DNA from 3 places in the Aeromonas sp. ASNIH7 genome. Region 1 is predicted to be linked to each of the others. Evidence: predicted binding sites of a transcription regulator. Region 1 holds the regulator's gene; each other region holds the start of a gene.
What was found. The regulator MetJ, encoded in region 1, represses methionine synthesis genes. The targets are predictions, from matches to a motif close to AGANNTCTAGANNTCT.

Region 1 (7,603 bases):
CATGCTGGCCGGATGGGCCACCAGACTCTCCACACCGCCGAGGGACTCCGCCACCGAGAAGAGGCGCAGCCCCGCGAGGAAGGCGCGCAGCCCCGTCTCGTTGCAATCGAGCTCAAAACTTAGCATGGCGCCAAAGCCGGACTGTTGACGGCGCGCAATGTCATGGCCCGGATGGCTCGGCAGGCTGGGGTGATAGATCCGCTTGACCAGCGGCTGCTGCTGCAAGAAGGCGAGGATGCGATCCGTGTTCTCCTGATGGGTGCGCAGGCGCGGAGCCAGGGTGCGCAGGCCCCGCAGGGTGAGGTAGGAGTCAAAGGCACCGGAGGTGAGCCCCAGGCAGTTGGCCCACCACACCAGGGAGTCGGCCAGAGCCTGATCCTTGGCGATCGCCACACCCCCTACCACGTCGGAGTGGCCGTTGATGTACTTGGTGGTGGAGTGGACCACCACATCGGCACCAAGGGCCAGAGGCTGTTGCAGCAAGGGGGAGAGGAAGGTGTTGTCCACCACCACCTGGGCCCCCACCCCGTGGGAGGCCTCGGCGATGGCGGCGATGTCCACCACCCGCAGCAGCGGGTTGGAGGGGGTCTCCACCCACACCAGTGCGGGTTTCTGGGCCAGCGCGGCGGCCAGCGCCACCTCGTCTCCCTGATCCACGAACTGCACCTGGTAGTGGCCCTTGGCCGCCAGATACTCGAACAGGCGCCAGGTGCCGCCGTAGCAGTCGTGGGGGGCGATCAGCAGATCCCCCGCCTTGAGCAGAGCCGTGGTCACCAGGTGAACGGCCCCCATGCCGGTGCCGGTCACCACGGCGCCGGCTCCCCCTTCCAGGGCCGCCAGGGCGTCCGCCAGATTGGTGCGGGTCGGGTTGCCGGAACGGGCATAGTCGTATTGACGGGGCTCGCCAAAGTCGGCAAAGGTGTAGTTGCTGGAGAGGTAGATGGGGGGCACCACGGCACCGTGCTGCGTGTCTGTCTCAATCCCGGTGCGTACCGCCAGGGTGGCCTTGTGGGTCATGTCACTCTCCTTGATGGGTTGCCGGAGCCGGTCCGCCTCGTGTCGTCCAGCCCCGCTCTCATTTTCGCTGGCCGGACTGCCGGCCCATGGTGCACCACACTACGCCACCTTAAAAAAGCCGTCAACACTTCTAGACGTCTAAATGGCTTTGCTGTTGGATTGCCATTGAATTCCTTAAGGGTTAAAATCCGCGCTCACGGCCAAACGACTACAGGTGGAACATGGGTACAGAGTGGAACGGCGACTACGTCAGCCCCTATGCAGAGCACGGCAAGAAGAGCGAACAGGTCAAGAAGATAACCGTCTCGATCCCGCTCAAGGTGCTGAAGGTGTTGACCGATGAGCGCACCCGTCGCCAGGTGAACAACCTGCGTCATGCGACCAACAGCGAGCTGCTCTGCGAAGCCTTCCTGCACGCCTTCACCGGCCAGCCGCTGCCCTGTGACGACGACCTGCGCAAGGATCATCCGGACAGCGTCCCCGCCGAGGCCCGCGCCATCATGGAAGCCCTTGGCAAAGAGATCGAAGACTTCGACGCCGAGTAATGCGGCTGCCCATGGCAAACGATGCATCCCTTTCAATGACGCGGCCCGGTGCCGCGTCATGCTTATCTGCCACCTCCCCCTTCAGCCTGCGTCACTACCAGAGCGACATACAGAGCCACAGTCATGACCACGCCCAGCTGGTGATCCCCCTCGTCGGCCCCCTCGAGATCGAGGTGCAGGGCCGGGGATGTCGCCTCGCCCCCGGTTTTGCCTGCATCATCGCCCCTGGCCTTCGCCACGACTACGCCGCCGACCCGGCGCACGTGTTTCTGGTGCAGGAGAGCCACTGGCTGCCGGCAGCCCTGGGGGACCACCCCTTCGTCGAGCTGGATGAGGCTCAGCGCCACTACCTCGCCTTCCTGCACCGCATGGTGGCCGAGGGGCGCTACGTGGCCGGCATGGATCAGGTGTGGCTCGGGCTGCTGACCGAGGGACGCGGCATGGGCCCCGCCGTCGCTCCCCGCATAGCCCCTCGTATCGCCAAGGTGCAGCGTCATATGGAAGCCCACCTCGCAGACCCCCTCACCAACGAGGAACTCGCCGCCATCGCCTGCCTCGGCCTGAGCCAGTTCAAACACGCCTTTCGCCAGCAGGTGGGCACGAGCGTCTCCCACTACCTCAGGATGCGGCGCATGGCGCTGGCCCGCACCCTGCTGGCCCAGACCGCCCTGCCCATAGGCGAGGTGGCCAGCCGCTGCGGCTACCAGAACCAGGGGGCCTTTGCCGAGCGTTTCCTGGCCGAGACCGGACTGACCCCTTCCCTCTGGCGCCAGCAAAACGGCCGCCTGCCGTAATCGGTCGGCTCTTTGCCGAAGACAATCCCCGGGCATTCGAGGCATGCTGAGGCTCATGCAAGGTATGAGCAACGAGGAGCCAAGATGCAGACCATAAGCTGGCAGGATTTCGAGATGGTGGAGCTCAGGGTGGGCACCCTGGTGCGGGTCGAGCCCTTCCCCGAGGCGCGCCGCCCCGCCTACAAGGTGTGGGCGGATTTCGGCCCCGAGATCGGGGTGCGCAAGAGCAGCGCCCAGATCACCGACCTCTATCGACCGGAGGATCTGGTGGGCCGCCAGATCGTCGCCGTGGTGAACTTTCCCCCCAAGCAGATAGGCCCCATCCAGTCGGAGTTTCTGCTGACCGGCTTCTATCGCCCGGATGGCGCCGTGGTGATCGCCATCCCCGAGCAGGCGGTGGAGAATGGCGCCAAGCTGGGGTGAGACACGGCAAGGCAACCAGAAAGCAGAAGCAAGAGAGGCGACCCCCGGGGTCGCCTCTCTTGTTTGATGCTGACGGCCTGGCTTATTTCAGCAGGCTGAACAGCAGGGCCGAAACCGCCAGGGCACCGGTCAGCAGGATGAAGCCGTTGACCCAACGGTGACGGAAACGGGCCAGCGCCTCCACCTTGTAGATGGCCACCACCGGCATGATGAAGAGGATCATGGCGATGACGGGGCCGGAGAGGGTCTCCATCAACCCCAGAATGCCCGGGTTGATGATGGCGGCGCCCCAGATGGCGAAGAACATCAGGGCGATGCCGAGCTTGTCCGCCTTCGCCAGCGGCAGGCCGGTGGGCTTGGCGATCAGGCTTTTCAGGCTCTCGCGGGCACCGAGGAAGTGGCCGAGGAAGGAGGAGCTGATGGCGATGAAGGCGATGAGCGGCCCCAGGGTCACGATCACCGGGTTGTCGGTGATGTTGGCGAGATAGGAGAGCACGGAGACGTTCTGGGCCTTGGCCTCGGCCAGCTGGGCCGGGGAGAGGCTCAGCACGCAGGAGAAGACGAAGAAGAGCACGAAGCCCACCAGCATGACGGTGGTGTTGCGCAGGATCAGGCCGCTCTTGGTTTCGGCCTGCTCCCCGTATTCCCGGCGCTGCACGTTGGCAAAGCCCGAGATGGCGGCGGCGTGGCTGAAGGCGAACACGGTGACCGGCAGCGCCAGCCAGACGGTGTTGAGGAAGCTGGCGCCTTCAAAGGCGGTCACTTCCGGCCACTGCCACTGGGGAATGAGGTAGCAGGAGAGGGCCAGCAGGATCGCAGCCAGCGGGTAGACCATGACGGCGAAGGCCCGCAGCATCGCCTTCTCGCCGGCCAGCATCACGGCGATCATGGCGAACACCAGCACGCCGGAGAGCATCACCCGATCCGGGGAGGCCAGGCCGAGCTGATTGACCATGAAGCTCTCCACCGTGTTGGTCAGCCCGACGCCGTAGATGAGCAGGATCGGGAAGATGGAGAGGAAATAGAGCGCCGAGATGAGGCGCCCGGCCATCTTGCCGAAGTGCTCCTCGGCCACCTCGGTGAAGTCGGCCTGGGGACGCGACGACGAGAGCACGAAACGCGCCAGCCCGCGGTGGGCCAAGAAGGTCATGGGACCGGCCAGCACGGCGACGATGACGAGGGGCCAGATCCCCCCCAGACCCAGGTTGATGGGCAGGAACAGAATGCCGGCGCCGACGGCGGTGCCGAACAGGCTGATGACCCAATGGGTGTCGTGGCGACGCCAGCCGGTGCTGGCCATGGTGGAGGGGGAACCGGACAGCTCCCGTGAGACGTCTGCAGATAAACTCATCGATAAATCACTTCTACGTAGTATTAAAATCTAAAAATATTGTGCTCCTTTAGCATTTAATTCTCAAAAAGGGAGACTGGCAGATCTCACTGGCAAAGCCCTGTTCCACCAGTGAGATTGGGAGGAAATTTCACCCCGGATTATTCAATTAATCCTGACATTAACCAAAAGTTAGGAATATAAAACCAAAATCAAAATCGACGTCGATTTTTTGTTTCGATGAAATGCATGTTTTCAGAATTTACTGAAATTTATGCCAGTGCAGCCAGATTGGATGTGATGATCCACTGCCGTTATCGCCATCACTAGCGAATCTCCCTAAAATCCCCGTAACCAGCCAGTGGATCACACCAATGCAATCAGGCGACCCTATGGTCGCCTGATTGCATTCCCTGCGAGCTGGTCGACCCGTCAGTGGGCCAGAATGCGTCCCCAGGCGAGATCCGGGTCCCCCATCACGATGAAGTCCGGGTTCTCCAGCGACTCAGTCTCGTTGTAGCTCAGCGGTTGCAGCGCCAGGCTGAGGATGCGGCCCCCTGCCGCCTCCACGATGCACTGGGCGGCAGCGGTATCCCACTCCCCGGTGGGGCCCAGGCGCACGTAGCAATCCGCCACGCCTTCCGCTACCAGACAGGACTTGAGGGAGCTGGAGCCGAGCGGGATCAGCTCGTAGTGGATGGCCGGGTTGAGGCGACGGGTCAGGTTCTCCAGTTTCTGGCGGCGGCTGATGGCCACCACCAGGGAGTCAGGCTGATCGTGTTCATGATGGATGGCGCTGATGGGACGGCTCTCGCCGTTCGCCTCCTTGAAGGCGCCGTGACCACGCACCGCCCAGTAGAGCAGATCGGATTCGGGGGCATAGATGACCCCGAGCACCGGGACATTGTCCCGCACCAGGGCGATCAGGGTGGCGAAATCGCCGCTGCCTGCGATGAACTCGCCAGTGCCGTCCAGCGGGTCCACCAGCCAGTACTGGCGCCAGTTCGCACGCTGGCTGAAGGGGATGTCGGCCGCCTCTTCGGTCAGCACGGGGACATGGGGAGTGAGCGCTGCCAGCGCCTGTTTGAGGTAGGCATCGGCAGCAAGATCGGCACTGGTGACCGGGGTCGCATCCTCCTTCAACTGGCGTTCGAACTGACCGCCGCGATAGATCTCGTGAAGGATCCTGCCCGCCTCACGGGCGATCTCCTTGACCTCGGGTATCCAGGCCAACAACTCCTGCATGGTGCTTACCTCTGCCTCTGATTACCAAACAGACCCTCTGCGGGCTAATTTCCCTGCTCCGCCAGCCATTTGCTGGCCAGCAGCAGGGCACTGATGCTGCGCGACTCGGTGAAGTCCGGTCGTGCCAGCAACTCGTCGATCCGGTTGAGGGGCCAGGGGATCACCTCGAGAGGCTCGGGCTCGTCACCGACCCGCTGCTCGGGGTAGAGATCCCGCGCCAGCAAGATGTCCATCCGGCTGGAGAAATACCCCGGCGCCAGCGACACCTGCTTGAGCAGGGTCAGGCTGCTCGCCCCGAAGCCCGCCTCCTCCATCAGCTCCCGGTTGCCCGCCTCGAAGGCATTTTCACCGGGGTCTATCAATCCCTTGGGGAAACCCAGCTCGTAGGAGTGGGTGCCCGCCGCGTACTCGCGCACCAGCAGCAGGGTGTGGGCATCGAACAGGGGCACCACCATGACGGCCCCCCGGTTGCCGCCGCGCATCCGCTCGTAGACCCGCTCCTCGCCGTTGGAGAATTTCAGGTGAAGGGACTCCACTTTGAACAACCGGCTCTCGGCCACGATCTCGGCCTTGAGGATCTCCGGCTTGCTCTTGTCATGGGCCATGGTCTCGACACTGAGGTGGACGGGATTGCGCTTGTGGGGATCGCTCATCGGGGGCTGACTGCTCGTTAAAAAATCGTGTTTCAAGAGTAAACGACTCCCCTGCCGAACACCACGGGGCAAAGAGGGGAAAGATGCCTGAAAAATCCGTTATAATGCGCCCCGTTTTTCCCATCACCACAGACATCGCGAGGCCCCATGTCGACTCCCCTGCCCTGGCACCAGATTGATACCGTGTTGCTCGACATGGATGGCACCCTGATCGATCTCCATTTTGACAGCCACCTGTGGCAAACCCTGGTGCCGGCGCGCTACGCCGAGCGACTCGGCCTGCCGCTGGCCGAGGCGAAGGCGCAGATAGACACCCACTATCATGCGGTCAACGGCACCCTCGACTGGTACTGCGTGGATTACTGGACCCGGACGCTCGGGCTCGACATCCGCGCCCTCAAACAGGAGATCCTGGAGAAGATCCAGTGGCGCCCCAACGTCATTCCCTTCCTGGCCGCACTCAAGGCCGCCGGCAAGCAGGTGGTACTCTTCACCAATGCCCATCCCGCCAGTCTGTCGGTGAAGGATGCACGCCTCGGCCTCGCCCAGCACCTAGATCTGATGGTGAGCACCCATGAGCTCGGGTGGTCGAAGGAGAGCCAGCACTGCTGGCAGGCACTGGCCGAGCGGCTGGCGTTCGACCCGGCCCGCACCCTCTTCGTGGATGACAGCGAGCGGATCCTGGCCGCCTCGGCCGAGTTCGGCATCGCCCACCAGCTCGGCATCCGTCACCCCGACAGCCAGATGCCGCCGCTCACCTTCCAGCACTTCCCGGCGCTCGACGACTACGCCGACCTGCTCCCTCTCGGCGCCTGACACGCACAAGGCCCTCTTCACGAGGGCCTTGTCACATCAGCTCAACAGCCTGCCGAGCGCATACCGTTCATGAAAGCCCTCATGCCGCATCGCGCGGGGCCAGCACCCCCATGCTGGCCAGGTAGTCGAGGGCGCTTGGGGTGAAGCCAACCTCCGTGAGGTGCGCCGCCGTGAAAGGGGCTGCATGCAGAGGCAGGCCGCGGCTCACCCGTTCCATCCAGTCCGGATTGCCAAGGGCCGCCGTGCCCACCGCCACCAGATCGGCGCCGCCGGCCAGAGCCCGCTCCGCCGAATCTGCGTCGCTAATCTTGCCCGCCACCATGAGCGGCACCCGCCCGGCCAACCCGACCCTTACCGCCTCCAGCAGGGCGCCGCCGTCGGGATCCCCCGCCACCGCCTTGAAGCTGTCCCCCATGGAGAAGTGCAGGTAGTCGATCCCCTCGTCCGCCAGCAGGCGCGCCACCGCCAGCTGATGGGCCAGTTCGATGCCCTGGATATGGGCATAGCTCTCGGGGGAGAGACGCACCCCGACCAGGAAGCCCCGAGGTAGACGGGCGCGAATGCCGCGCACTATCTCCACCAGGATCCGCGCCCGGTTGGCGAGGCTGCCCCCCCAGCGGTCGGTGCGCAGGTTGTGCAGGGGGTTGAGGAAGTTGCAGAGCAGGAAGTGGTGGGCTGCGTGCAGCTCGATCCCGTGCAGGCCGGCGCCATGGGCCCGTTCGGCAGCGCTCACAAAGGCGTCAATGAGCGTCAGAATCTCCGCCTCGCTCAGCCCCTTGA
Region 2 (7,603 bases), 220 kb from region 1:
GGGCGCTGCTCATGTCGAGCACCACCCGGGTGTTGTCCGGTGATGGCCACACCCGCACACTCTTGAGCTGATTGGCCCAGGTGGGCAATGCCATCAGGGAGAGAACAAAGACAAGGATCACGCGCACTGAGATGACAACCGTTCCAGAATGGCTTCGCCGATAGCAGTGCGGGCATCAATCTGCACCTCGCGCTGCTCGTTTGCATAACTCAGGGTGATCTCGAGATCCGGGGCTGGCAGCCAGCCCTCGCCCTTCTCTGGCCACTCCACCAGGCAAAGGGTATCGGCGGCGAAATAGTCGCGAATGCCCATGAACTCCAGCTCTTCCGGGTCGGCCAGTCGATAGAGATCGAAGTGATAGACCTGCCACTGGGCAAGCTCATAGGGCTCCACCAGGGTATAGGTCGGACTCTTGACCTTGCCCTCATGACCCAGTCCCTGTACCCAGCCTCGAGTCAGGGTGGTTTTGCCGGCCCCGAGGGCACCGTGCAGAAATACCGTGGTGGCCTGCTGGCACGCCTTTGCCAGACGGCCACCCAGCGCCACTGTTGCTGCCTCGTCCGGCAGTGTCATCATCAAGGTTTTTGCCATGTTCTTCTTGTTACTTGTTACTGTGTCGGATTGACCAGACGACGGATCCAGGGCAGCAGATCCGATGCCAGCATGCCCCTCTCACCCTCGGCGGCGGCCAGATCGGCGGCCTCTGCGTGGATCACGGCCCCGAGTCGGGTGGCCATGCCCGCGGACCAGCCCTGAGCCAGGAGGGCGGCGATTATACCAGACAAGAGGTCACCCATGCCGCCACTGGCCATGCCGGGGTTGCCCTCGTCGCACAGGGAAATACGCCTGCCGTCGCAGATGAGCGACCCCGCCCCCTTGAGCAGCACCACGCCACCGTAGCGCTGTTGCAGCCGCGAGACGGCCGCAAACCTGTCCCCCTCGACCTCGGCGATGGTGCAGCCCAGCAGGCGAGCCGCCTCCCCGGGGTGGGGTGTGAGCACCCAATTATCCTGATGACGGGGGGCCTGCGCCAGCCAATTCAATCCATCGGCGTCCAATACCAGTGGCACGGCGGCTCCGATGCCCTGTTCGAACCGGTCCCGGCCCCACTCATCCTGACCGAGCCCGGGGCCCAGTACCTGCACCGATGCCCACCCTTCATCCATGTCCGCCGGGCATCCCATCAGCTCGGGTTGAACCAGGCTGGCCGCAGGGCAATCCGGGTGCTGGCGCAGGCGTACCAATCCCGCCCCCGCCCGCAGACAGGCCTGACCCGCCAGCAGGATGGCCCCCTGCATCCCGAGGTTCCCCCCCGTCAGCAGTACCTTGCCGCTGTGTCCCTTGTGAGCCGAGCGCCTGCGCGGGGTCAGCAACCCCTTGAGGCTGGGATAATCGATCCGCTCGGCAGCGGGAACCCGTTCCTCCCCCGGCGTCACTCCCAGGGGATCCCGGTCGAGGTGGCCGACTCCGTCTACCCCGTCGGCGGTGTGCATGCCCTGCTTGATGCCGATGAAAGTGAGGGTGCGGGTGGCGCGCACCAGTGCGCCCATGGCGCGGCCGGTGTCGGCATTGAGACCGGAGGGGAGATCCACCGCCAGCACGGGCGCGTTCAAGCCATTGATTGTTGCGACGATCTTTGTCATTGACGAGGAGAGGGGAAGCTGGACACCGGTACCGAGCAGTGCGTCTATGACCAGATCCGGCGGCGGCAGCGTGGCGGGCAGCAGATCCTCGGCCATGGTCACGCTCCCCCCCGATGCGAGCCACTCTTCGGCAGCCCGCCTGGCATCTCCCCTCAGCAGGCCGGGAGCCCGGGCAGCAATCACCAGAGGCTCGAGGCCGATGCGCCGGGCAAGGCGGGCCAGCACGTAGCCATCCCCACCGTTGTTGCCAGGGCCGACGAAGATCCACCACTGACGGCTGTCGGGCCAGTGGTGACAGGCATAGTTGCACAGCGCACTCCCGGCCCGCTCCATCAGCACATAGAGGGGCAACCCCTCCTGCTCGGCCCAGCGCCGTTCCATGCTGCGGATCTGCTCGGCCCGCCACAGGGGTTGTGCTAGACTCTCCCACTCATTTTTGCGGATAGCGTCCCCGAACACCTCTACCATGACGGCCCCCACGTTTCATCATCCCATGACCCGGCAACTGGCACGCCATATTGCCGCCCTGCGCCTGCCACACTCCTGCAGGCAGAGGGGGGATGCTGCATGACGGCTGCCGAACTTGCGCAACTGGCCCACGATATCAAGCTCTGGGCAAGGGAGCTAGGATTTGACCAGGTCGGCATCGCCGACACCGACCTCACCCTGGAAGAGCCAAGGTTGCAGGCCTGGCTGGATGCCGGTTATCACGGCACCATGGACTACATGGCGCGCCACGGCATGATGAGGGCCCGCCCCCACGAGCTGTTGCCGGGCACCTTGCGGGTCATCTCGGTGCGGATGAACTATCTGCCGTTCGAGGCGGGCTTTGCCGCCACCCTGCGCGATCCCACCCTCGGCTACATCAGCCGCTATGCCCTCGGCCGCGACTACCACAAGGTGCTGCGCAACCGGCTCAAACAGTTGGGGGAGCGCATCGAGCTGCGGTGCGAAACCCTGTTGCAGGCGGCGGGACAAACCCTGGGCGAGTGGCGCCCCTTCGTCGACTCGGCCCCTATTCTGGAAAGGCCGCTGGCGGCCAAGGCGGGCCTTGGCTGGGTGGGCAAGCACTCGCTGCTGATCAACGAGTCCGCCGGCTCCTTCTTCTTTCTGGGAGAATTGCTCATCGCCCTGCCGCTGCCCGTGGATGCCCCGGTGGAGAAGGAGCTGTGTGGCAAGTGCGTGGCCTGCATCAATATCTGCCCCACCGGTGCCATCATCGCCCCCTATGTGGTAGACGGACGGCGCTGCATCTCTTATCTCACCATCGAGAATGACGGCCCCATTCCCGAGGAATTCAGGCCGCTCATGGGCAATCGCATCTATGGCTGTGACGACTGCCAGCTCATCTGCCCCTGGAACCGCTATGCCAATGCCAGCCCGGAGCCCGACTTCAGCCCGCGCCCCAATCTGCACCGCCCGCCCCTCTTGACCTTGTGGGGCTGGAGCGAGGCCGAATTTCTCAAACACACGGAAGGCAGCCCCATCCGCCGCATCGGCTATCAGCGCTGGCGCCGCAACCTGGCGGTGGCCCTTGGCAACGGACCGGCCAGCAGCGAGGTCCTGGCCGCCCTGCAACAGGCGCTGCCTGAGGCGGCGCCCATGGTGGCCGAGCATATCGAGTGGGCGCTGGCGACCCTGGCCAGGCGTCAGCAGGAAGAGAATAAAAAGACGCGATTGCTGATCCGCTGCATCGAAAAAGGTCTGCCGGATCACGCATAAGTGATCTGGCACTTGCCGGATCGCAGCCATTTTTTCATGCTCTGCCGACCATTGAACATCGGCACAATAAAAGGAAGATTCTGATGCAGATGCTGGGAGTAGATATTGGGGGGTCCGGGATCAAGGGCTGCCTGGTCGACACCGAAACCGGGGAGCTGATTGGCGAACGCCACCGCATCGCCACACCGCAACCGGCAACCCCGGCCGCCGTGGCACACACCCTCAAGGCGCTGGTCGAGCACTTCCAATGGAAGGGTCCCGTGGGGTGCGGTTTTCCCGCCACCATCCACAACGGCATCGCCAAGAATGCCTCCAACATCGACAAGAGCTGGATTGAGACCGATGCCGCCCACCTGTTTGCCGATGTGACCGGCCTGCCCTGCCATGTCCTGAACGACGCCGATGCGGCCGGTCTGGCGGAGATGCGCTTTGGCACCGGGCAGGATCGCCAGGGGGTCATCATTCTCATCACCGTCGGCACCGGCATCGGTACCGCCGTCTTCGTCAATGGCCAGTTGCTGCCCAATACCGAACTGGGTCACCTGATGCTGGAAGGCATGGTGGCCGAACACTATTGCTCCGATGCGGTGCGCAAGCGCGAGGATCTTTCCTGGGGCCGCTGGGGCAAACGTTTCAACAAATACCTGGCTCGCCTGGAGTTTCTGTTCTCCCCCGACCTCTTCATCCTGGGGGGCGGCAGCGCCGCCAAGCTCGACAAGTTCATCGACAAGATTGAGACCCGGGCTCCCCTGGTGGCGGCCGCGAACCTCAACCAGGCCGGCATCATAGGCGCCGCCCTCTATGGCGCGGCCCGGCAAGGGGGCTGACCGCCAGCAACATCAGAAGACCCGGCCCGTGCCGGGTCTCTCTCATCCGGGCTCAGAGATCGTCGAGGCGATGAGCACCGTGTACCAGACGGGTCAGGCGGGATTGGGCCATGGAGGCCAGGGCTTTCAGCAGCGCCGCCGTGTCGGGCGTGGGGCACTCCCGGGCCAGACGTTCCAGCTCGCCGATGAGCCTCTCCTCCTGGCGTGACACCAGGGCCACTATCTCCGCGGGCTGGGTTGTGGCGGGCAGCGCCAGACGATCCCCCTCGGCCAGCAGATCCTCGCCAAACCCCTGATCCAGCCAGGTCTCCTTCACCGCGCTTCCCATCTGCTCGCGATAATCGTGCAGATGAGCCGCCGCGGCATCCTCCCGCCCTTGCAGATAGGCCAGCAACATTCTGCTGCGCTCAGCATCCACCCGGGGGATCTGGCGCCCGTAAATGTGCCCTTGCCGATGATGAAGCTCCTCGAGATAGAGCATCAGGTCCTTGATCTGTTGGAATCGCATCTCGCCCCCCTCCTGGCATCCACCTGCAGCCAGTATAGGGAGCTGGCATGTCGACACGGCCACAAACTGGTCATTTATTGTTCTGCATCAAGGAGATGGAAAAGAAAGCAGGAAAAGAGACGGCAGGAGGAAGGGGAAGCCGGCAGCGATGCTGCCCGGACGACCGGGCACCTTGTCCGAAGGGGAGACATCAAATCGACGACATAAAAGATATTTACCAGCTTATATTCGGACCAATGTCATCAAATCGGAATCTTATATTGATACTGGTGGTTATACCTCCACACCATAGTCAAATGGCGGGAATCCTTATCCATTTTTTAGACGTCTAGACGTAAAAACATGCGTTGACACAGCCATCCGGACATCTTAGCATCATCCTCCATGATGACAGAGCTACCCAGTGAAACCTCTGCCCAATTTACCCGCCTGTAGCGCCCTGTGCTTTAAGGCTGTTAGCACGGAAGAATCCATGATTAAGTTGATCGGTCTCAACAAAGTCTACGGTAAAGGCAGTGATGCCGTGCACGCCCTGCGTGACGTGAGCCTGCATGTGCCCCAAGGCAAGATCTTCGGGGTGATCGGTGCCTCCGGTGCCGGCAAGAGTACCCTCATCCGCTGCGTCAACCTGCTGGAGCGCCCCACCGAGGGGCAGGTCATCGTCGATGGCCAGGACCTGGTCGCCCTCAGCGAGCGGGATCTGACTCAGGCTCGCCGCCAGATCGGCATGATCTTCCAGCACTTCAACCTGCTGGCCTCTCGCACCGTCTCCGCCAACATCGCCTTCCCGCTGGAGCTGGCGGGCTGGAGCAAGGACAAGATCCAGAGCCGGGTCAGCGAACTGCTGGCCCTGGTCGGGCTGGAAGCCCGTGCCCACGCCTATCCGTCCGAGCTCTCCGGCGGGCAGAAGCAGCGCGTCGCCATCGCCCGTGCCCTGGCACCGGCTCCCAAGGTCCTGCTGTGTGACGAGGCCACCTCGGCCCTCGACCCGCAGACCACCCGCTCGATCCTGACCCTGCTCAAGGAGATCAACGTCAAGCTGGGGCTCACCATACTGCTCATCACCCACGAAATGGACGTGGTGAAGGGGATCTGCGACGAAGTGGCCATCATCAGCGACGGCCATCTCATCGAGCAGGGGGAAGTGGCCTGGTTCTTCAGCAATGCAAAGACCCAGCTGGCCCGGGATTTCATCCACTCCACCATCCACCTGGAAGTGCCCCAGGAGTATCAGGATCGGATGAGTGCCGAGCGGGTGCCCGGCAGCTATCCCCTGGTGAAGCTCGGCTTTACCGGGACCACGGTGGATTCGCCGCTGATTTCCGAGGCGAGCCGCCGTTTCAACATCGACATCAGCATCCTGAGCGCAGACATCGAATACGCCGGTGGCGTCAAGTTCGGCTTCCTGCTGGCGGAACTGTTCGGGGACGAGGCCCAGTGCGAGGCCACCCAGCAGTTCCTCATCGACAACCACATTCAGCTGGAGGTAATGGGTTATGTCCGAAGCAATGATTAATCTGCTGATTTCGGCTCTGGGCGACACCCTCATCATGGTGTTTGCCTCCGCCCTGTTCGGCTGCCTGCTCGGCCTGCCGCTCGGCGTGGCGCTGCACGTGACCAAGGCGGGCCAGATCCTGGCCAATCCGCTGCTCAACAAGGTCCTGGGCGTCATCGTCAACGTCGGTCGCTCGGTGCCCTTCATCATTCTGCTGGTCGCCATCATTCCGTTGACCCGCTTCATCGTCGGCACCAGCATCGGCACCATCGCCGCCATCGTGCCGCTGACCGTGGGCTGTATTCCCTTCATCGCCCGCCTGGTGGAAGGGGCCCTGATGGAGGTGCCTGACGGCCTGCTGGAAGCGGCCAAGGCCATGGGGGCCAAACCCCTGCAAATCATCGCCAAGGTGCTGCTGCCCGAGGCCCTGCCGGGGATCCTCAACAGTGTCATCATCACCCTCGTCACCCTGGTGAACTACTCCGCCATGGCAGGTGCCATCGGAGGCGGTGGTCTCGGTGATGTGGGTATTCGCTACGGCTACCAGCGTTTCGATCCCACCGTCATGCTGGTCACCGTGGTCATTCTGGTGGTGCTGGTTCAACTCATCCAGAGCGCGGGTGAGCGCCTGGTCAAACAATGTGATCATCGTTAATCGTCGATTTCTGACAGGAGGTTTTTTTATGAAATTGGGCATCAAATCCGCAGCAGCTGCGCTGCTGGCAACCCTGGTACTGGTCGGTTGCGGCCAGAAGGAAGAGAACAAGACCCTGAAGGTGGGCGCCATCGCCGGTCCCGAGACCGAGCTGGTTGAGACCGCGGCCAAGGTGGCCAAGGAAAAATACGGCCTGACCGTCGAAGTGGTCACCTTCTCCGACTACGTCACCCCGAACGTGGCCCTGAACGACGGCAGCGTCGACGTCAACGCCTTCCAGCACAAGCCCTACCTGGATGCCCAGATCCGTGATCGCGGCTTCAAGCTGGTGCCGGTCGGCAACACCTTCGTCTACCCGATCGCCGGTTACTCCAAGAAGGTCAAGGCCCTGTCCGAGCTGAAAGACGGTGCCCAGATCGCGGTGCCGAACGATCCGACCAACCTGGGTCGTTCCCTGATCCTGCTGGAGAAGCAGGGCCTGCTGACGCTTAAAGAGGGTGCCGGTCTGGAAGCGACCGTACTGGACATCGCCAGCAACCCGCGCAACTTCAAGATCGTCGAGCTGGAAGCCGCACAACTGCCGCGCTCCCTGGAAGACGTGGATCTGGCCATCATCAACAACACCTTCGCCGGTCAGATTGGTCTGACCCCGACCGAGAACGGCCTGTTTGTCGAAGACAAGGAGTCCCCCTACGTCAACCTGATCGTTGCTCGCGAGAACAACAAGGACGACGAGAAGGTCAAGGAGTTCGT
Region 3 (7,603 bases), 1.3 Mb from region 1:
CAGAAGCGATGCATGTTGCGATCGGGGAAGGCGGCGCGCTCGTCGATGGGCAGGATCAGGTGGTAGACCTCGTGGGCCGCCAGGGTGAAGCCCGAGGGCCATGCCAGTTGATGGCGATGATCGATGAAGACACGGGCGAAGCGACGCTCGGTCTCCATGGCCGCAAACAGCGGCTGGCCGCGCCAGGGGGTGAGATCCAGCACGCCTGTGGTGCCGTCGGAGAGCACAACGAACAGAGACCAGCCCTGCATATATTCCACATCGATGAAGACCGGCATCCCTTCGGCTCCGATTGAGAAATCCGGCGCCATTATAGGCACGACCATTGTCTCGATGTGCCAGCAGGATCACAGTTTTCCCAGCGTTTTATGCTCTCTTAGAACCCTGCATCCCGTCACAAAAAAATCATAAAACGTGCCAGCTTCTCCATTTATACCTCCCCCCCATGCAACCTTTGCCAGGCGCCACTGTCATACTCCTGCACCATAACAACAATGCGTCCGGGGACTGGGCGCAAACAGGTTTGCAGGAACAATATGACCACCATCAGACAATGGCTGGGACCGGTTTGGCCCATCGCCGTCTTTTCATTGATCGCGCTCATCTCCCTGACCATCAGCCGCCTTGGCCTGGGGCTCTGGCAACTGGAACGGGTGGATGCCGTCTCTGGCTGGCAGGAGATGCTGCTGCAAGGCATTCGCGTCGACGTCGCCACCCTCTGCTGGGTCTGGGGCGTACCCGCCGTCTTGACCCAGTTGCTGGCCGGGCCCCACGCGCCGGGGCGGCTCTGGATGCAGCTTATCCGGATCTGGCTCACCCTGGGGCTCTGGCTGATGCTCTTTCTCGAGATCTCCACTCCCGCCTTCGTCACCGAATACGGGGTACGTCCCAACCGCCTCTATGTGGAGTACCTCATCTATCCGAAGGAGGTGCTCTCCATGCTGTGGGCTGGCCGCAAGGGCGAACTGCTGCTGGCCGTGATCTTCAGCGGCGCCGTGCTGGGCGGTGGCTGGTGGCTGAGCGGCCGCCTGGTGCGTGACCTAAGCTTCCCCCGCTGGTACTGGCGCCCCGCCTTCGCCCTGCTGATCCTCGCCGTCGGCTTCCTCGGCGCCCGCTCCAGTCTCGGCCATCGCGCCTTGAATCCGGCCATGGTGGCCTTTGCGGACGATCCCCTGGTCAACGCCCTCACCGTCAACTCCGCCTACTCCCTCTTCTTTGCCATCAAGCAGATGGGGGCCGAGGAGGACGCCAGCCAGTTTTACGGCAAGATGGCTGACCATCAGGTACTCGACATAGTCCGCGAGGAGAGCGGTCGCCCTCTCGGCGATTTCACCTCTGCCGATCTGCCGAGCCAGACCTTCAACACGGCCAGCTACCAGGGCAAGCCCAAAAACCTGGTGATCCTGCTGCAAGAGAGTCTGGGGGCCCAGTTCGTCGGCTCCCTCGGCGGCCTGCCGCTCACCCCGAACATCGATGCCTTGTCGAAAGAGGGTTGGGCGTTCGAGCAGCTCTACGCCACCGGTACCCGTTCGGTACGCGGCATCGAGGCGGTGCTCACCGGCTTCACGCCGACCCCGGCCCAGGCCGTGGTCAAGCTCGGCAAGAGCCAGACCAACTTCTTCACCATCGCCGACCTGCTCAAGCAGCGAGGCTATGACACCAGCTTCATCTATGGCGGCGAGAGCCACTTCGACAACATGCGCAGCTTCTTCCTCGGCAACGGCTTCACCACCATCGTCGAGCAGAAGGACTTCAAGAACCCGGTGTTCGAGGGATCCTGGGGCGCCTCGGATGAAGATCTGATGGCCAAGGCCAACGAGACCTTCGCGGCGCTGCACAAGGAGGGCAAACCCTTCTTCAGCCTGGTGTTCAGCTCCAGCAACCACGATCCCTTCGAATTCCCCGACAACCGCATCGCCCTGTACGAGCAGCCCAAGCAGACCCGCAACAACGCCGCCAAGTACGCGGACTACGCCGTCGGCGAGTTCTTCAAGAAGGCCAGGGCATCGGACTACTGGAAGGACACCCTGTTCCTGGTCATCGCCGATCACGACAGCCGGGTCGGGGGAGCCAGTCTGGTGCCCATCCCCCGCTTCCACATCCCGGGGGTCATTCTGGGGGACGGCATAGCACCGAGAAAGGATCCCCGCATCGTCAGCCAGATCGACATGGCCCCGACCCTGCTCTCCCTCATGGGCATCAGTGCCGACTACCCCATGCTGGGCAAGGATCTCACCCGCATGCCCGCCGACTGGCCTGGGCGCGCCATCATGCAGTACGACAAGAACTTCGCCCTGATGCGCGGCAAGGATGTGGTGATCCTGCAGCCCGAGCGGGCGCCGGAAGGCTTCATCTACGAGGATGCGACCGAAACGCTCACCCCGGCGCCGCAGCCAGGCGCCATGAAGGATGCCGCCCTGGGGCTGGTTCTGTGGGGCAGCCTGGCCTATCAGCAGGGGCTCTACCGGACGGCGCAGGACAGCCGGCTGGCTCTCAACTGAGGAACCGCCCACAAAAAAACCGCCCTCGGGCGGTTTTTTCTTGCGGCTCGCCCCGTCAGGGGTGGGGGAAGCAGGGGAGCGAGCGGCTGAACCTGTGCTCGAACACCAGGGAGGTCTCGAGGTGCACCACCTCTTCCCGGGAGGTGAAGTGATCGAAGACGAAATTGCGCAGGTGTTCGGTATCGGAGACGCACAGGTGCACCAGGAAATCATCCTTGCCGCCCATGTGGAACAGGCTGATCACCTCGGGCAGGGCCAGGATGGCGTCGCGAAACGCATCGATGATCTGGCGGCTGTGACGGGCCAGTTGCAGGGAGACCATGGCCTGGATGTGACCGCCCAGGGCCTGGTAATCCACCTCGCAGTGCGCCCCCTTGAGCACGCCATCCTGCTGCAGCTTGCGCACCCGCTCCAGACAGGTGGACGGCGCCACCCCGACCAGGGCCGCCAAATCCTTGTTGGTCATGCCCGCATCGCGAAACAGATGGGCCAGGATGTCCAAGTCCAGTTGATCCAGGTTTCTCATCTTTACTCCTTGCATCGCTCGATTTTTTTAGACTCTGCCCGTAAACCGGGCCGAACACAACGCAGATTGACATCGCCTCCGGCCCCTCTATGCTGTGCCGCACCCGCGGGATACCCATCCCGTTGATCCCGGCCACCACGAGGAACCCCATGCTCAGTGCCCATCCCTTCTGGAGCCTGGACGTTCCACGGCTCGACGGCCAGCTCCTGCTCACCCCCTGCCCCGGCAGCCAGCAGGTCCCCATGGCCCACGCCCTTGCCCAGTTGCAGCTGGCCGGTGCCGGCGGGGTGCTGACCCTGATGACGGTGGAGGAGCTGGCCCTGTGCGGGCCCCTCTCTCTCGGGCAGCTGGTGCAGGCCAGGGGCATGAGCTGGTTCCATCTGCCCATTGCGGATGACGAGGCACCGGATGCCGCCTTCGAACAGGCCTGGCCCGGGGTGCAACCCCGACTGCTCGCCCTGCTGCGCGAGGGACGGCACCTTGCCATTCACTGCCACGGCGGAAGCGGGCGTACCGGGCTGGCGGCCGCCCTGCTGCTGATGACCCAGGGGCTGCCCCAGCAGGAGGCCATGACCCTCATCCGGGCCAGACGGCCACGGGCCTTCACCCTGGCCTGCCACCGTCACTGGCTCGATACCCGTGGACGGCGGCTGGCCGGGGCGGACTGATGGGCTCTATCCCTTGGGCTGCTGGTAGGTAAACACCTTGCCGATGTCTTCCACCTTGTAGCTGGTCAACTGGTAGACGTAATAGTTGAGCCAGTTGGAAAACAGCAGGTGACCGTGGCTGCGCCAGGTGGCGCGCGGGGTCTGGCTTGGGTCGTTGTTCGGGTAATAGTTGACCGGAATGACGGGGGTGAGCCCGGCCGCCAGATCCCGCCGGTATTCCCCATCCAGGGTCAGGGCGTCATATTCCGGATGGCCGGTGACGAACACCTGGCGACAATCCTTGGTGGCGGCCAGATAGACGCCCGCCTCTTCCGACTCGGCGAAGATCTGCAGATCGGTGTGGGCGCGGATGAGATCCCCGTCGAAGGCCGCATAGCGGGAGTGGGGCGCCACGAATTCATCATCGAAGCCGCGCAGCAGCGCCTCGTGCTCGTCGAGGCGGTGGTGGCGATAGACCCCGGAGAGCTTCTCGCCGTGGGTCTGCTTTTCCATGCCGTACAAGGCTTTCAGCGCCGCCTGCACCGCCCAGCAGAGGAAGAGGGTGGAGGTGACATGCTGATGGGACCACTCGATGATCTCGACGATGCGTGGCCAATAGACCACCTCCTCGAACTCCACCAGCCCGAGCGGCGCCCCCGTGATGATCATGCCGTCGTAGTTGTTGCCTCTCACCTGCTCGAAGTCGTGATAGAAGTTCTCCAGGTGCGCCTGGGGCGTGTTTTTCGACTCCCGATCGTCGATGCGCAACAGATCCACGTCCACCTGCAAGGGCGAGTTGGAGAGCATCCGCATCAGCTGGATCTCGGTTTCTATCTTCTTGGGCATCAGATTGAGGATGAGCACCCGCAGCGGGCGGATGTTCTGGGTGACGGCCCGGGATTCCGTCATCACGAAGATGTTCTCCTGCCCCAGCACTTCGGCGGCGGGCAACTGGTCCGGGATCTTGATCGGCATGCTGACTCCCTGTACTGCATCGGTAAATATGTCTGGACATCTAGAAGCCTATAATAAAGCGCTCCCGCTGTCATCAGATACCTTTTGTATTCACCCCGCCCTTTGACTAGCATACGGCTCAGTGTGTCCCTCGTGCCCAACCCCATGACAGGAATCAAGATCTCCGTAGAACGGCTGCAAGTCGGCAATTATGTCTCCCTGCCTTTGGGATGGCGTGAGCACCCGTTTCTGTTCTCCAGCTTCAAGCTCAAGAGCGAGGAGGAGATCGAGCTCATTCGTCGCCTTGGCCTCAAGCTGGTGACCATCATTCCCGACAAGAGCGACACACCGCCCAAGCCCCTCGGCCAGACCCAGTCCCAGGCAGATGAGGTTGAGGGAGAGGGTCTCGTCGCCCGCCAGGAGGAGATGCAGCAGGAGAAACTGCGGCGCATCGAGCAGTTGCAGCGCTATCGCCGCGACCTGCAGCAGTGCGAGAAACAGTTCCGCCAATCCCTGGCCCAGGTGCGCAACCTCATGGGCAAGATCCAGTCCCGCCCCCTCAACGCCATCAGCGAGGCCCAGGAGCTGATCAACGCCATGACGGAGCAACTCCTCTCGGTGGACGAGATGGTGCTGCACCTGGTCTCTGACAGCGATGATGGCAACAGCCTGCAGTTTCACTCCCTCAACGTCAGCGTGCTCAGCATGCTGCTCGCCCGGGAGTGCAAGTTGCCGGCCGAGGCGATCCGCCAGGTCGGCATGGGGGCCCTGTTCCACGACATCGGCAAGCTGAGGATCCCGAGCCAAATCCTGCGCAAGACGGAGCCGCTGACCAAGCCGGAGCAGAACCTGATGGCCCAGCATCCCCGCTACGGCCTGGAACTGCTGGGGCTCGTCAGCGATTTTCCGGAAGCAGCCAGGCAGATAGTGCAGAACCACCATGAGTACCTGGACGGCACCGGCCCCCAGGGGCTCAAGGGCGATCAGCTCGATCCCCTCACCCAGATCGTCTCCCTCATCAACGAGTACGACAACCTCTGCCACCTGGAGGCCAAGGTGCCCTACGCGGCTCTCGGCAGCCTCTACAAGCAGCGCAAGTCCCAGTTCAACGCCGATCACCTCGGCATGCTGATCCGGTTGATGGGGGTCTACCCCCCGGGCAGCGTGGTGCAGCTCTCCAACGGCCAGGTGGGGCTGGTGATGTCGGTCAACGCCTCCCGCCTGCTCTACCCCGCCGTGCTGGTATACGACCCCCGCATTCCGCGCCAGGAGGCGGCCATCATCGACCTCGACGCGGCCGGGCTGACCATCGCCAAGGTGATCCAGCCCAAACGCCTGCCCCCGGCGGTGTTCGAATACCTCAACCCCCGCACCCGGATCAGCTACTACTTCGAACACGGCAAGCCCTGAGAGGGCTGGCCCCACCCAAGGAGTCCCCATGCGCATCGAGATCATCAGCACAGGCGACGAGATAGTGACCGGCCTGGTGGTGGACACCAATGCCGCCTGGCTAAGTGCCCTCTTGCTGGAGCAGGGCTGGCAGGTGCGCCGCCGCGCCACCGTGGGGGACAACCTCGCGGATCTGACAGCCGTGCTGCAGGAGAGCGCCAACCGCGCCGAGGTGGTACTGGTGTGCGGGGGGCTCGGCCCCACGGCGGACGACCTCACCGCCCAGGCCGCGGCCGAGGCGTTTGACCAGCCCCTGACCCTGTTCCCGGACTGGCTCGCCACCATGGCCGAACGCTATGCCAGTCGGGGCCGCACCATGGCACGGAGCAACACCAAGCAGGCCTGGCTGCCCCGGGACTGCGAGATCCTCGACAACCCGGTGGGCACCGCCTGCGGCTTTGTGGTCCGCCACCCGGCCAGCCACGGCCAGAGCCGGCTCTTCTTCACCCCGGGCGTGCCGTTCGAGTTCAAGCAGATGGTGCGCGAACAGATCATGCCCCGCCTCAAGGCGCTGGCCGGTGAAGAGACCGACACCGAGCTGCGCCGTTTCTACACCTTCGGCGTCTCGGAGTCCGCCCTCAGCGACATGCTGGATGCGGCCCCCTGGCCTGCCGGCATCGAGCTGGGCTACCGCTCCTCCATGCCTCTCATCGAGCTCAAGCTCATCGGCCACGGTGCCAGCACCGCCGACATGGATGCCGCCGAGGCGAGGCTGCTTGCGGCCATCGCCCCCTGGCTGGTGGGGCGTGGCAACGAGGCGCCTGCCAGCCAGATCCTGGCCCTGCTGGGGGAGCGGTCGCTGCACCTGCAGGAAGGGGAGAGCCGGGGCGCCCTGCTGGCCATGTGTCACGGGCACCCGGCCCTGACCGCCGGCTTCAGCCACACCCTGAGCGACGATCTGACTCAACTGGCGGTGCCCGCCGCCCCCCTGAGCCTCACCATAGGCCGTGCCGGGCCGGACGGCGTGCCGCTGCTGCTCTGCGCCGACGGGCAACTGCACGGCCAGACGCTCAGGGTCAGCCACCCGGATCCCGCGAGCGGTCGCCGGATCCTCGCCTTCGCCGCCCTCGACATGCTGCGCCGCCACCTGCTGGGGCTGCCGGTGCTCGCCGACTACCTCACCCTGACCCGAACGGCCAGGTGCCAGGAGGGCGCCCGGGGCTAGAAGTGAGCCAAGCCTGCACCGCCATGGACCCAGTACCCGGCGAGCGCCAGGGTCAGCAGGCAGAAGGCCCTCTCGTAACCCCCGCCGCTCTTGAGGGGCAGGCCGGGCAGGCGAAAGCGCCGACGCCAGGGCCAGAGCAGGGGAATGCCCATGGGGGTGAGCCAGTCCCCCAGCAGATGGCTGAGATAGCCCACGATGAGGGCATCCTTCACCGCCCCCGACAGCAACCAGGGGGCTTCCACCTGGGCCAGCCCCCAGACCCCCATCCCCACCGCCAGCAGGCTGTGGGTGAAGCCGCGATGGCCGAACAGCCGGGAGAGCGGCCCCGAGATCCAGGGCAGTTGCCGCCCGAGCAGGGAAC

Region 2: the regulator MetJ is predicted to act here: its motif matches at 5,023-5,038, upstream of metN (methionine ABC transporter ATP-binding protein MetN).
Region 3: the regulator MetJ is predicted to act here: its motif matches at 4,676-4,691, upstream of metA (homoserine O-acetyltransferase MetA).

The regions. Positions count from the first base shown of each region.
Region 1 is NZ_CP026226.1:1,370,319-1,377,921, forward strand. It holds gene metB (cystathionine gamma-synthase) at 1-1,017, opposite strand, end outside; gene metJ (met regulon transcriptional regulator MetJ) at 1,239-1,562, shown strand; gene C2U47_RS06275 (AraC family transcriptional regulator) at 1,598-2,356, shown strand; gene C2U47_RS06280 (tRNA-binding protein) at 2,441-2,779, shown strand; gene C2U47_RS06285 (aromatic amino acid transport family protein) at 2,862-4,130, opposite strand; gene cysQ (3'(2'),5'-bisphosphate nucleotidase CysQ) at 4,542-5,354, opposite strand; gene nudE (ADP compounds hydrolase NudE) at 5,399-6,007, opposite strand; gene yrfG (GMP/IMP nucleotidase) at 6,155-6,823, shown strand; gene C2U47_RS06305 (oxidoreductase) at 6,903-7,603, opposite strand, start outside.
Region 2 is NZ_CP026226.1:1,146,777-1,154,379, forward strand. It holds gene C2U47_RS05200 (N-acetylmuramoyl-L-alanine amidase) at 1-127, opposite strand, end outside; gene tsaE (tRNA (adenosine(37)-N6)-threonylcarbamoyltransferase complex ATPase subunit type 1 TsaE) at 118-591, opposite strand; gene C2U47_RS05210 (NAD(P)H-hydrate dehydratase) at 609-2,111, opposite strand; gene queG (tRNA epoxyqueuosine(34) reductase QueG) at 2,211-3,365, shown strand; gene ppgK (polyphosphate--glucose phosphotransferase) at 3,449-4,192, shown strand; gene C2U47_RS05225 (hypothetical protein) at 4,245-4,700, opposite strand; gene metN (methionine ABC transporter ATP-binding protein MetN) at 5,173-6,216, shown strand; gene C2U47_RS05235 (methionine ABC transporter permease) at 6,197-6,850, shown strand; gene metQ (methionine ABC transporter substrate-binding lipoprotein MetQ) at 6,879-7,603, shown strand, end outside.
Region 3 is NZ_CP026226.1:2,660,434-2,668,036, reverse strand. It holds gene C2U47_RS12510 (DUF2442 domain-containing protein) at 1-278, opposite strand, end outside; gene C2U47_RS12505 (LTA synthase family protein) at 537-2,501, shown strand; gene C2U47_RS12500 (Lrp/AsnC family transcriptional regulator) at 2,557-3,027, opposite strand; gene C2U47_RS12495 (phosphatase domain-containing protein) at 3,177-3,695, shown strand; gene metA (homoserine O-acetyltransferase MetA) at 3,702-4,649, opposite strand; gene C2U47_RS12485 (HD-GYP domain-containing protein) at 4,794-6,038, shown strand; gene C2U47_RS12480 (competence/damage-inducible protein A) at 6,067-7,242, shown strand; gene C2U47_RS12475 (metal-dependent hydrolase) at 7,239-7,603, opposite strand, start outside.